Regions from separate parts of the Variovorax sp. Soil_C_19 genome, predicted to be linked through region 2. Evidence: predicted binding sites of a transcription regulator. Region 2 holds the regulator's gene; the other holds the start of a gene.
The links. The regulator NrdR, encoded in region 2, represses ribonucleotide reductase genes. The targets are predictions, from matches to a motif close to CACNANATNTNGTG.
Positions count from the first base shown of each region.

Region 1: the regulator NrdR is predicted to act here: its motif matches at 3,399-3,412, upstream of AC3A6R_RS23175 (ribonucleoside-diphosphate reductase subunit alpha).

Region 1 covers NZ_JBDGIV010000016.1:4,644-10,304, reverse strand. The annotation lists gene AC3A6R_RS23180 (ribonucleotide-diphosphate reductase subunit beta) at 1-217, opposite strand, end outside; gene AC3A6R_RS23175 (ribonucleoside-diphosphate reductase subunit alpha) at 397-3,315, opposite strand; gene ampD (1,6-anhydro-N-acetylmuramyl-L-alanine amidase AmpD) at 3,665-4,279, opposite strand; gene AC3A6R_RS23165 (sigma-54-dependent transcriptional regulator) at 4,266-5,661, opposite strand, start outside.
Region 2 covers NZ_JBDGIV010000004.1:137,493-143,153, forward strand. The annotation lists gene AC3A6R_RS10415 (pilus assembly protein) at 1-3,221, shown strand, start outside; gene AC3A6R_RS10420 (type IV pilin protein) at 3,239-3,703, shown strand; gene nrdR (transcriptional regulator NrdR) at 3,752-4,195, opposite strand; gene glyA (serine hydroxymethyltransferase) at 4,220-5,464, opposite strand; ZMP/ZTP riboswitch at 5,506-5,633, opposite strand.

The sequences.
Region 1 (5,661 bases), on a different contig from region 2:
GCTGGTTGACGTCGGTCTGGCCGTTGATGATGCGCTTGTCGGAAGCCTTGACGCGCTGCGTGGCAACGGGTGCTGCAGGCTGCAGGGCAGAAGACGAAGTCGGAGCATCCACCGCTCGGCCCGCGGACACGCCGCTGGTCGATGGTTGGTACTGCTGCAATCCTTGTTGCATATCCTTTGGCAAGGAGGGCTTGACTTCTTCGTCCCAGGTCAACATAGAAAAATCCAATGCTCAATTATCGGAGCAACGATGTGAGTTGCAAAGTGCTCGCCCACGTCGCGCTCCATTTATGTGGTTGTTATGTTGCTCCCATGCATCGTGCGATGTCAGTCGATGCCGTGATCGACTGAGGGTTCGCAACGCGCTGCATGGGCCTCGCTGATTTCAACGACGCGTCACTGGCACGCTTCGCACGTCGGATCATCGACGCCGCAGAACGCAATGTCGGTGGCCGGCATCGCACTCATCTGCGCCTTCGCTGCAGCGGCCGCGGCTTCGAGTGCGCTCATGCCCGAGCCTGCATCGCTGCTGCCCGACGACACTGCGTTGAGTCGGCCCGATTGCACGGTGGACTTCTCGGCATGCGTCGCGCTCTGCGTGCGCAGGTAGTAGGTGGTCTTGAGGCCACGCAGCCATGCGAGCTTGTAGGTGTCGTCGAGCTTCTTGCCCGATGCGCCGGCCATGTAGATGTTGAGCGACTGCGCCTGGTCGATCCATTTCTGGCGGCGCGCAGCGGCCTCGACGAGCCACGTGGTCTCGACTTCGAACGCGGTGGCGTAGAGCGCCTTCACGTCCTGCGGCACGCGGTCGATGGGACGCAGCGAGCCGTCGAAGTGCTTCAGGTCCATGACCATCACGTCGTCCCACAGGCCCAGGCGCTTGAGGTCGCGCACCAGGTAGTGGTTGATCACGGTGAACTCGCCCGACAGGTTCGACTTGACCGACAGATTGCCGAAGCAGGGTTCGATCGAGGCGTCGACGCCGATGATGTTCGAGATCGTCGCGGTCGGGGCGATCGCCACGCAGTTGGAGTTGCGCATGCCGTCGGCCTTGATCTTGGCGCGCAGCGCGTCCCAGTCGAGGGTGGACGAGCGGTCGACCTCGACGTAGCCGCCGCGGGCCTGCTCCAGCAGGTCGAGCGAGTCGATCGGCAGGATGCCCTTGTCCCACAGCGAGCCCTTGTAGCTCGAGTACTTGCCGCGCTCGCGGGCCAGATCGGTCGAGGCCCAGTAGGCGTGGTAGCAGATCGCTTCCATCGATTCGTCGGCGAACTGCACGGCTTCCTGCGAGGCGTAGGGGATGCGCAGTTCGTACAGCGCGTCCTGGAATCCCATCAGGCCGAGGCCGACCGGACGGTGGCGCAGGTTCGAGTCGCGCGCCTTCTTCACGGCGTAGTAGTTGATGTCGATCACGTTGTCGAGCATGCGCATCGCGGTCGAGATCGTCTTCTTGAGCTTTTCCTGGTCGACCTTGCCGTCCTTCAGGTGCTGCAGCAGGTTCACCGAACCCAGGTTGCAGACGGCCGTTTCGGTGTCGCTGGTGTTCAGCGTGATCTCGGTGCACAGGTTCGACGAGTGCACCACGCCGGCGTGCTGCTGCGGCGAGCGAACATTGCAGGCGTCCTTGAACGTGATCCAGGGATGGCCGGTCTCGAACAGCATCGTGAGCATCTTGCGCCACAGGTCGGAGGCCTGGATGGTGCGCGAGGGCTTGATCTCGCCGCGCGCGGCTTTTTCTTCGTAGGCGACATACGCCTTCTCGAAAGCGGCACCGAACAGGTCGTGCAGGTCGGGTACGTTGGAAGGCGAGAACAGCGTCCAGGTGCCCTTTTCCATCACGCGGCGCATGAACAGGTCGGGAATCCAGTTGGCGGTGTTCATGTCGTGCGTGCGGCGGCGGTCGTCGCCGGTGTTCTTGCGCAGCTCCAGGAACTCCTCGATGTCGAGGTGCCAGGTTTCGAGGTACGTGCAGACGGCGCCCTTGCGCTTGCCGCCCTGGTTCACGGCCACGGCCGTGTCGTTCACCACCTTGAGGAAGGGAACCACGCCCTGCGATTCGCCGTTGGTGCCCTTGATGTGGCTGCCGAGCGCGCGCACGCGGGTCCAGTCGTTGCCCAGGCCGCCCGCGAACTTCGAGAGCAGGGCGTTTTCCTTGATCGACTCGTAGATGCCGTCGAGGTCGTCGGGCACGGTCGTCAGGTAGCAGCTCGACAGCTGCGAGCGCAGCGTGCCGGCATTGAAGAGGGTGGGCGTGCTCGACATGAAGTCGAACGACGACAGCACTTCGTAGAACTCGATGGCGCGGGCTTCGCGGTCGATTTCGCCGAGCGAGAGGCCCATGGCCACGCGCATGAAGAAGGCCTGCGGCAGCTCGATGCGGCTCTTGCGCACGTGCAGGAAGTAGCGGTCGTACAGGGTCTGCAGGCCGAGGTAGTCGAACTGGTTGTCGCGCTCGGCCTTGAGCGCCGCGCCCAGGCGGGGCAGGTCGTACTGGAGCAGCTTCTCGTCGAGCAGTTCGTTCTCGACGCCCTTCTTGATGAACTGCGGGAAGTAGTCGGCGTAGGTCTGCGCGCGCTCGGCGGGCATGACTTCGCGGCCGATGATTTCCTTGAAGATCGTGTGCAGCAGCAGGCGGGCGGTCGCGAAGGTGTAGTCGGGGTCCTTCTCGATCAGCGTGCGGGCGGCCAGGATCGAGGCCTTGTAGACCTCGTCGAGCGGCACGCCGTCGTACAGGTTGCGCATCGTCTCGGCGACGATCGGCTGGGCCGTGATGCTGTCGCCCAGGTTTTCGCAGGCCGATTCGATCAGGCCCTTGAGCTCGTTCAGGTCGAGCGCAACGCGCTCGCCGTTGTCCAGCACGTGCAGCGTCGGTGCGGCGGGGGCTTCCTGTTCGCCTTGCTTGGAGCGCTCTTGCGTGCGGCGCTCGCGGTAGAGCACGTAGGCCCGCGCGATCTCGTGGTGGCCGCCGCGCATCAGGCCGAGCTCGACCTGGTCCTGCACGTCCTCGATGTGGAAGGTGCCGCCGCCCGGGCGCGAGCGCACCATGGCGCGGATCACGCCCTGCGTGAGCGTGTCCACCGTTTCGCGCACGCTCGCCGAGGCCGCGCCCTGGGTGCCGTGCACCGCCAGGAAGGCCTTCATCATCGCGATCGCGATCTTGTTCGGCTCGAAGGGCACCACGGCGCCGTTGCGGCGAATGATCTGGTAGTGCGCGAGGCTCTGGCTCGTCGGCGAGCCGGCCGTGTCTTGCGGCTGCTGCGACGGCGTGGAAGGAACGGCGCGCGGAGTCGATGGGGTGTTCAGGGATGTTTGCATTCGCTTCCTCTCGGTTGGCAATTCTTGTTGGGTGGCAGCGTCTGGGCCGGGCATTGCGCCGGGGCAGGTGGCTGGACGGAACACACTATATCTGGGGTGTGAGGGGGCTACAACCCACTAGATGTAGCGTTTTCCATCGGATACATGCGGGTCGTTTTTTGGCTCGCACGGTGACACGGCCATTTGTGCCCCATGAACATTGGTTCATGGTGTCGCAACCCGCGTGGAACGGGGCCTGCAGGCCGATTTGGGCTTGCAGGGCGCATGGTTGCTGCATGCGGCGTTTGCAATATTGTCCCAGTCCGGCGGCGCGCGGGGCGCATCGCGTTGCGCGACGTGATTGAAAAAATTAGCGACCCATCACCTGCGCGGGGAACATTTTTGCAGGCCAGCCGAGCCAACCGCGCAACAACGGCCAGTCGAAGCCCGCGCCCGGGTCGTGTTTGCGGCCAGGCGCGATGTGCTCGTGGCCGGCGATGTGCGCGATCGGAAACTGCTGTGCGATCGCGGCGCAGAGGCCGGCCAGCGTTTCGTACTGGGCTTCTTCGAACGCTTGGCCCTCGAGGCCTTCGAGCTCGATGCCGATCGAGTCGTCGTTGCAGTTGGCGCGCCCGCGCCAGGTCGACACGCCGGCGTGCCAGGCGCGGTCGTCGCAGCTCACGAACTGCCAGAGCTCGCCGTTGCGCCGCACATAGAAATGCGACGACACCTCGAGCCCGCGGATCGACTGGAAATACGGGTGCGCGTCCCAGTCGAGCTGGTTCGCAAAGAGCTGCTGCACGGCCTCGCCGCCGTACTCGCCCGGCGGCAGGCTGATCGAATGCAGCACGACGAGGTCGGTCTGCGCGCCCGCGGGCCGCGGCCCGAAGTTCGGCGAGCGCAGCATCCGCGCGAAGCGGTACCAGCCGGCCTCCCAGAGGCGCTGCTGCGCGGCGGCGCCGTCCTGCGTTTCAGTCGTCGACATGGTTCGCGGCGCTTTCGTCGCCGCTCGGCGTGGTGATGCCGAGCCGCGCGATGCGGTAGCGGATCTGGCGCAGGCTCATGCCGAGCCGTGCGGCCGCCGCGGTGCGGTTGAAGCCGCTCTCGTGCAGCGCACGCACGAGGATTTCGCGCTCCTGCTGGTCGAGGTAGGCCTGCAGGTCGGAGGGCAGGGGCGGCGGCGCCGGCCGGGGCTGGGCGATTGGCGCCGGCGCAGGGCGCGTCTGCTCGTCGGGTTGTTCGGGCGCCGCCACGGAAGGCGTGGCAGGTGTGGCCGCGACTGCCTCCGCCGGCGCATGGCCCGGCCCCATCAGGTCGAGATGCAGCTCGTCGCCGTCGTTGAGCGCCACCGCCCGGTGCAGCAGGTTCTCGAGTTCGCGCACGTTGCCCGCAAGCGGATGCTGCGCGAGCCGGCGCAGCAGTTCGTCCGAGAGGTGCGGCACCGGCAGCCCGCCGTCGTGCGCGATGCGCGCGAGCAGCGCCTTGCACAGCGCCGGCAGGTCTTCGCGCCGTTCGCGCAGCGCGGGCACGGCGATCTCGATGACATTGAGCCGGTAGAACAGGTCCTGGCGGAAGCGCCCGGCCTGCACCTCGGCATGCAGATCCTTGTGCGTGGCGCTGACGATGCGGACGTCGACCGCATCTTCCTGCGTGGAGCCGATCGAGCGCACGCTGCGCTCCTGGATCGCGCGCAGCAGCTTGGACTGCATTGCGAGCGGCAGGTCGCCGATCTCGTCGAGGAACAGCGTGCCGCCGCGGGCGGCCTGGAAGTAGCCGTCGCGGTCCTGCGACGAGCCGGTGTACGAGCCCTTGCGGGCGCCGAAGAATTCGGCCTCGAGCAGGTTCTCGGGAATGGCGCCGCAATTGACCGCCACGAAGGGCCCGTCGCTGCGCTGGCTGCAGGCGTGCACCGCGCGCGCCACGAGCTCCTTGCCGGTGCCCGATTCGCCGCGCACCAGCACTGGCGCCATGCCGCGCGCCACCTTGGCGATGCGCGACTTCACGCGCCGCATCGGCTCGGAATCGCCGACCAGCCGATCGAGCGCCGCGGCGCCGTTCACCGGAATGGCTGGCACGTCGGCCCGCTCGCCGAAGCCTGCGGGCGCAATCGGCGCCGCCCTGGCCGGCGTGGCCTGCTGCGCCTGCACGGCGGAGGCGACCACCGCTCGGAACTGCTTGAGGTCGACCGGCTTGGTCAGGTAGTCGAAGGCGCCGGCCTTGAGCGCCTCGACCGCGTTCTCTGCGGAGCCATAGGCCGTCATCACCACGCAGCGCTCGCTGCGGTGGTTCTTCTGGATGCGCTGGATGATCTCCATGCCCTGCCCGTCGGGCAGCCGCATGTCGGTGATCACCGCGTCGAACTGCGCG
Region 2 (5,661 bases):
CGAACGTGATCGTGTCAGTCGACAACTCGTACAGCATGCGGTGGTCGTCGCGTGCGTCGGACGGCAGCAGGTACCCTCCGAGCGGCGTACCCACTCGCCTGGCTGCGCTGAAAAAGGCATTGAAGTCCAATTTCTCGGAGAGCAAGATCCCTGATCGTCGCATTCGCCTCGCCTGGCAGGCGATGAATCACACGACGACCGAGAGCTGCGTGGGCTTTGCCCCCGATGAAAAAGCGGCCGCTGACTACCGAGCGAGCAGTTGTGTCGTCGATGGCACCGCAAACGCAAACCTGCTCCGCCCATTCAAGGGTGCCCATCGGAAGAACTTCATGACCTGGGTTGACGCGCTGCACGCCGACGGTGGCACCCCCATGCACGCGATGATGGTGCGTGCTGGCGAATACATGAAGACCACGGGAAGGCTGAGTCCCTATTCCGACGATCCGGGCGTGGAAGGCGCCAGCCAGTCGAGCTGCCGCAAGTCGTTCCACATTTTCATGACCGATGGCGAATACACGCTGTTCGGCTTTCAAAACGACCCCGAGACATTTGGCATACCCGACATCGGCAACGCAGATGGCACCCGGCGCGACTTGCCGGGCGGCATCAGATACGAGCCGCGCGCTCCTTATGCCGATTACGCAGGAGCCAAGATTGAGGCGCACCCCTGGACAAAGGGCGAGGATGGCGTGTGGAGGCCGACCGAAGAGTATCGGCCCACGCTCGCCGACCTGGCGTTCCACTATTGGGCCATCGATCTGCAGCCGCAGGTGCCTGACAACGTGAACAAGCTTGATGAGCCGAAGTACCTGGCCAGCAACTCCGAATATTGGAACCCGCGTAACGACCCTGCCAACTGGCAGCACCTGAGGACGCACACGATCGGCTTTGGCTCTGCGTCGTCGTGGACGGGAAGGCCCGCATTCGACAACAAGGCATCGCAACCCACGTACAGCAAAGATTTCGCGGCCTTGGCCGCGGGCACCCTCGCTTGGCCCAATCCGTTGGACGGGACAAGGCCGAAAAACGACGCGCGGCTGCGTTGGGACGAAGCCGGATTCAGCTTTGGTTTCGACTACGACGCGTTCAATCCCTCCATCGTGCGGATGGACCTCTGGCATGCCGCAATCAATGGTCGGGGTCGCTTTCTGCCGGCTGCCAATGCGGGTGCGCTCAATGACGCATTCGAATCGATCCTCGCCCCGCTCGGCTCTGAACCCAGCAAGTCGCGTACCTCTATCTCGGCCAATGCTTCCAAGATTTCGACCAGCACCACGGCCTATCGAGCAGGGTACGACACGGGAGACTGGTCAGGCATGCTTACGGCCACCAAGTTCGGCGAGAAAGCGCGACTCCATAACGAGACCATCTGGGATGCGCGCGTTTTGCTCGACGAACGCATGGCTGAGACGGGTGCGCACGCCACTCGGGAGGTGCTGAGTTTCTCGAGCACCGAAGCGGGCGGTTCCGGCATTCCATTCCTCTGGGACAGCCTTAGCGGTGCACAGCAGGATGCGCTTGCAGGCGTGGCAAATGCTGCGGCCGACGAGAAGAAGAAAACGCATGGACAAGGGGTGCTCGACTTTCTACGCGGCGACCGCAGCAAGGAGGGACCCGGCGGAGATGACTTCAGAGAGCGCGACCATGTGCTGGGCGATATCGTCGGCTCCAGCCTGTGGTATGCCGGGCAGCCGAGCAGCGGCTTCACTCGCGACGCGTATGCCTCCTTCGCTGCGAAGCCTCGCAAGGCGATGGTCTATGTCGGGGCGAATGACGGCATGATGCACGCCTTCAATGCAGAGGACGGCATCGAGGCATTCGCTTATGTGCCTGCAGGCCTCTACGGCACTGCGGACGCGCCTGTTCTCAAGCGGCTCAGCGAGCAAGCGTATTCGCATCAGTACTACGTCGACGGAAGCCCGTTCGTGGCAGATATCTACATGGGTTCCGACGACAGCAAGCTGAAAGAGAACTTCTGGAAGTCGGTGCTCGTCGGAACCCTCGGGGCGGGAGGCAGGGGCTACTTCGTGCTTGACGTCACCAATCCGGAGAATGTTCTGGAGCGCAATGCGACCGGCGTCGTTCTTGCCGATACAACGGTCCTCGCGGACGACGATTTGGGCTATCAGTTCCAGCAACCCGCGCTCGACTCCTTCTCGCGACGAGCAGTGCAGGTCGCATCATTGAACAATGGCCGCAGAGCTTTGATCCTGGGCAACGGCTACAACAGCAAGAACGAGAAAGCGATTCTCTGGATTCAGTACCTCGACGGAGACAAATCGATCCTCAAGATTCCAGCGCCGGCCAGTCAGGTAGCGGGCGCCGCCAACGGCCTGTCCGCTCCGCGGCCGATGGACCGCAATGGCGATGGCAAGATCGACCTTGTCTATGCAGGTGACCTGCTCGGCAATCTCTGGAAGTTCGATCTCAGCGGGGCCGAGAGCAGCAGCTGGAAAGCGATGGAGTCGAGTGCGACCGCCTCGGGCCCCAAAAAGTTGCCGCTGTTCGCAGCTGGCGTCACGCAACCGATCACAGCCGCACCAATGGTCGTCGACCATCCTATGGGCGGCTACATGGTGGTATTCGGCACGGGTCAACTGTTTGCCGAGGGCGATGAAAGCACGATCAGCGCTCAATATCTCTACGGCATATGGGATCGGGCGGGCGCGGCTTCAGATACTGTGGCGCTGACCGACCTTGTGCAACAGACCATCGACACCGAGACGGTCACGGATCTGAGCACTGAAGCGGGGGAGGCTAGGTTCGGCACCGAGTTCCGCACCGTTTCAAACAACAGCGTGCGCTATCGGGAAGAAAGCGGCAAGCGCGGCTGGTATCTCGAATTGCCAACCAGCAAGGAGCGGATCGTCTATCCGGGCGACGTGCTGAGCAACAGCGTTGGATTGTTCTCCACAACGATCCCAGGCACTGCTGCTGACCGCGTCGATTGCACGCCTGGCACCCCTGACGACGGCTGGACCTTACTGATCGACTTCTTCAGTGGCTCGGCGCCTGACGGCATCGTCTATGCCGATTCTGCTGCGGCTGGCCTCTATCTCGGGTACCGAAACTACTCGGGTCGGGACGATCTCAGCTTCATGCCGCCCGGCGACGGGAAGAACGCGGACGTGATCTGCAACGCAGCAGGAGATTGCACGGACGTGAAGCGGCCAGACGCAGTACGCCGCTTCGGCTGGCGCAGCCTGTTCTCGTCATATTGATGAGCGTGGATCTGCCCATGAACAAGAAGACCAGGCATTGGATCCTTGCGAACTCCTGCTCGCGGGGTTTCACCCTCATCGAACTCATGATCGTCGTGGCGGTGATCGCCATCCTCGCGGCCATCGCCTACCCGAGCTATTCACGCTACGTGCTGCGCGCCAAGCGCGCCGATGCGAAGCAGCAACTGCTGCAGGCGGCGCAATGGACCGAACGCTACATGTCGGCCAATGGCCGATATCCGCCCGTTGACGTGGACCTGCCTGCGGGCTTGGCACAGTCCCCTTCGTCGGGCACTGCGAGCTACAGCATCGGCTATGTCGACGGCAGAACCGCCACCACCTACACGCTGCGGGCCGTTCCGCAGGGCGTCTCGGCCAACGACGAATGCGGCACGCTCACCGTCAACCAACAAGGCGTGAAGCTGGCCAACGACAGCACCGATGCCTCGAGCGATGTGGTGCAGTCGTGCTGGAACCGCTGATGCGGCAACGCGGGCTGGCACCGCCCTCCGCGGGCCAGCCTCAGCCTCTCAGATATCCCGCAGCAGCTGCCTGAACTCGTCCACGTCCTCGAAGCTGCGGTACACCGATGCAAATCGCACGTAGGCGACCTTGTCGAGCTTCTTGAGTTCGCGCATCACGAGTTCGCCGACCTTGGTCGAGTCGATTTCCCGCAGGCCGCTCGCGAGCAGCTTCTGTTCGATGCGCAGGAGAGCGTTGTCGATCTGCTCGATGCTCACCGGCCGCTTGCGCAGCGCGAGCATCATCGAGGCCCGCACCTTGGACGAATCGAAATCGGCGCGGCTGCCGTCTTTCTTGACGACGACCGGAAAGTTGACGTCCGGTCGCTCGTAGGTGGTGAAGCGCTTGTCGCAGGCACTGCATTGGCGGCGCCTGCGGACGAAGTCGGCGTCTTCCGAGACGCGGGTCTCGACGACCTGCGTTTCCAGATGACCGCAAAAAGGGCATTTCATGCGGCCACCGCTTGCCGATGACGTTCAGCGGTAGACAGGGAAGCGGCTCGTTAGCGCGTGCACCTTGGCACGCACCGCGTCGATGTGGGCGGTGTCGCGGGGGTTCTCGAGCACGTCGGCCACCAGGTTCGCGGTGAGGCGGGCCTCCTCGTCCTTGAAGCCGCGCGTGGTCATGGCCGGGGTGCCGATGCGCACGCCGCTCGTCACCATCGGCTTCTCGGGGTCGTTGGGGATCGCGTTCTTGTTGATCGTCATGTGGGCGGCGCCCAGCACGGCTTCGGCTTCCTTGCCGGTGATGCCCTTGGCGCGCAGGTCGACGAGCATCACGTGGCTCTCGGTGCGGCCGCTCACGATGCGCAGGCCGCGCGCGGTGAGCGTTTCGGCCACGATGCGCGCGTTGGTGACCACCTGCTGCTGGTACGCCTTGAACTCCGGCGCCATCGCTTCCTTGAACGCCACCGCCTTGGCGGCGATCACGTGCATGAGCGGGCCGCCCTGCAGGCCGGGGAAGATGGCGCTGTTGATGGCCTTTTCGTGCTGCGCCTTCATCAAAATGATGCCGCCGCGCGGGCCGCGCAGGCTCTTGTGGGTGGTGGAGGTCACCACGTCGGCATGGGGCACCGGGTTGGGGTACACGCCCGCAGCCACGAGGCCTGCATAGTGGGCGATGTCGACCATGAAGATCGCGCCGACGTCCTTGGCCACCTTCGCGAAGCGCTCGAAGTCGATGCGCAGCGAATAGGCCGAGGCACCCGCGATGATGAGCTTGGGCATGTGCTCGTGCGCCTTGCGCTCCATCGCGTCGTAGTCGATTTCTTCCTTGTCGTTCAGGCCGTAGCTCACCACGTTGAACCACTTGCCGCTCATGTTCAGCGGCATGCCGTGGGTGAGGTGGCCGCCTTCGGCCAGGCTCATGCCCATGATGGTGTCGCCGGGCTTCAGGAAGGCGAGCATCACGGCCTCGTTGGCCGAGGCGCCGCAATGCGGCTGCACGTTGGCGGCGTCGGCACCGAAGATCTGCTTGATGCGGTCGATGGCCAGTTGCTCGGCCACGTCGACGTGCTCGCAGCCGCCGTAGTAGCGCTTGCCCGGGTAGCCTTCGGCGTATTTGTTGGTGAGCTGCGAGCCCTGGGCGGCCATGACGGCCGGCGAAGCGTAGTTCTCGCTTGCGATCAGCTCGATGTGGTGTTCTTGGCGCGCGGTCTCGGCCTGGATGGCGGCCCAGATCTCGGGATCGGTCTGTTCGACCAGAATGTTGCGTTGGTACATGGCAGTCCTTTGAAGACGAGGTCCTTGTTCTTCAACCAAACAAGGGCTGCCCAGGCGAACGGCTGAACGCCTGTATCGGATGCCAGGCGGCACGCTTCCCAGTGGTATTCCACGTCAGCGCGGGGCACCGGTGAGGATGCTGCGCCTATCGCCAGTCGCGTACGGCGCCAAGTGTAGCGCACCCGGCGTTTTTGCCG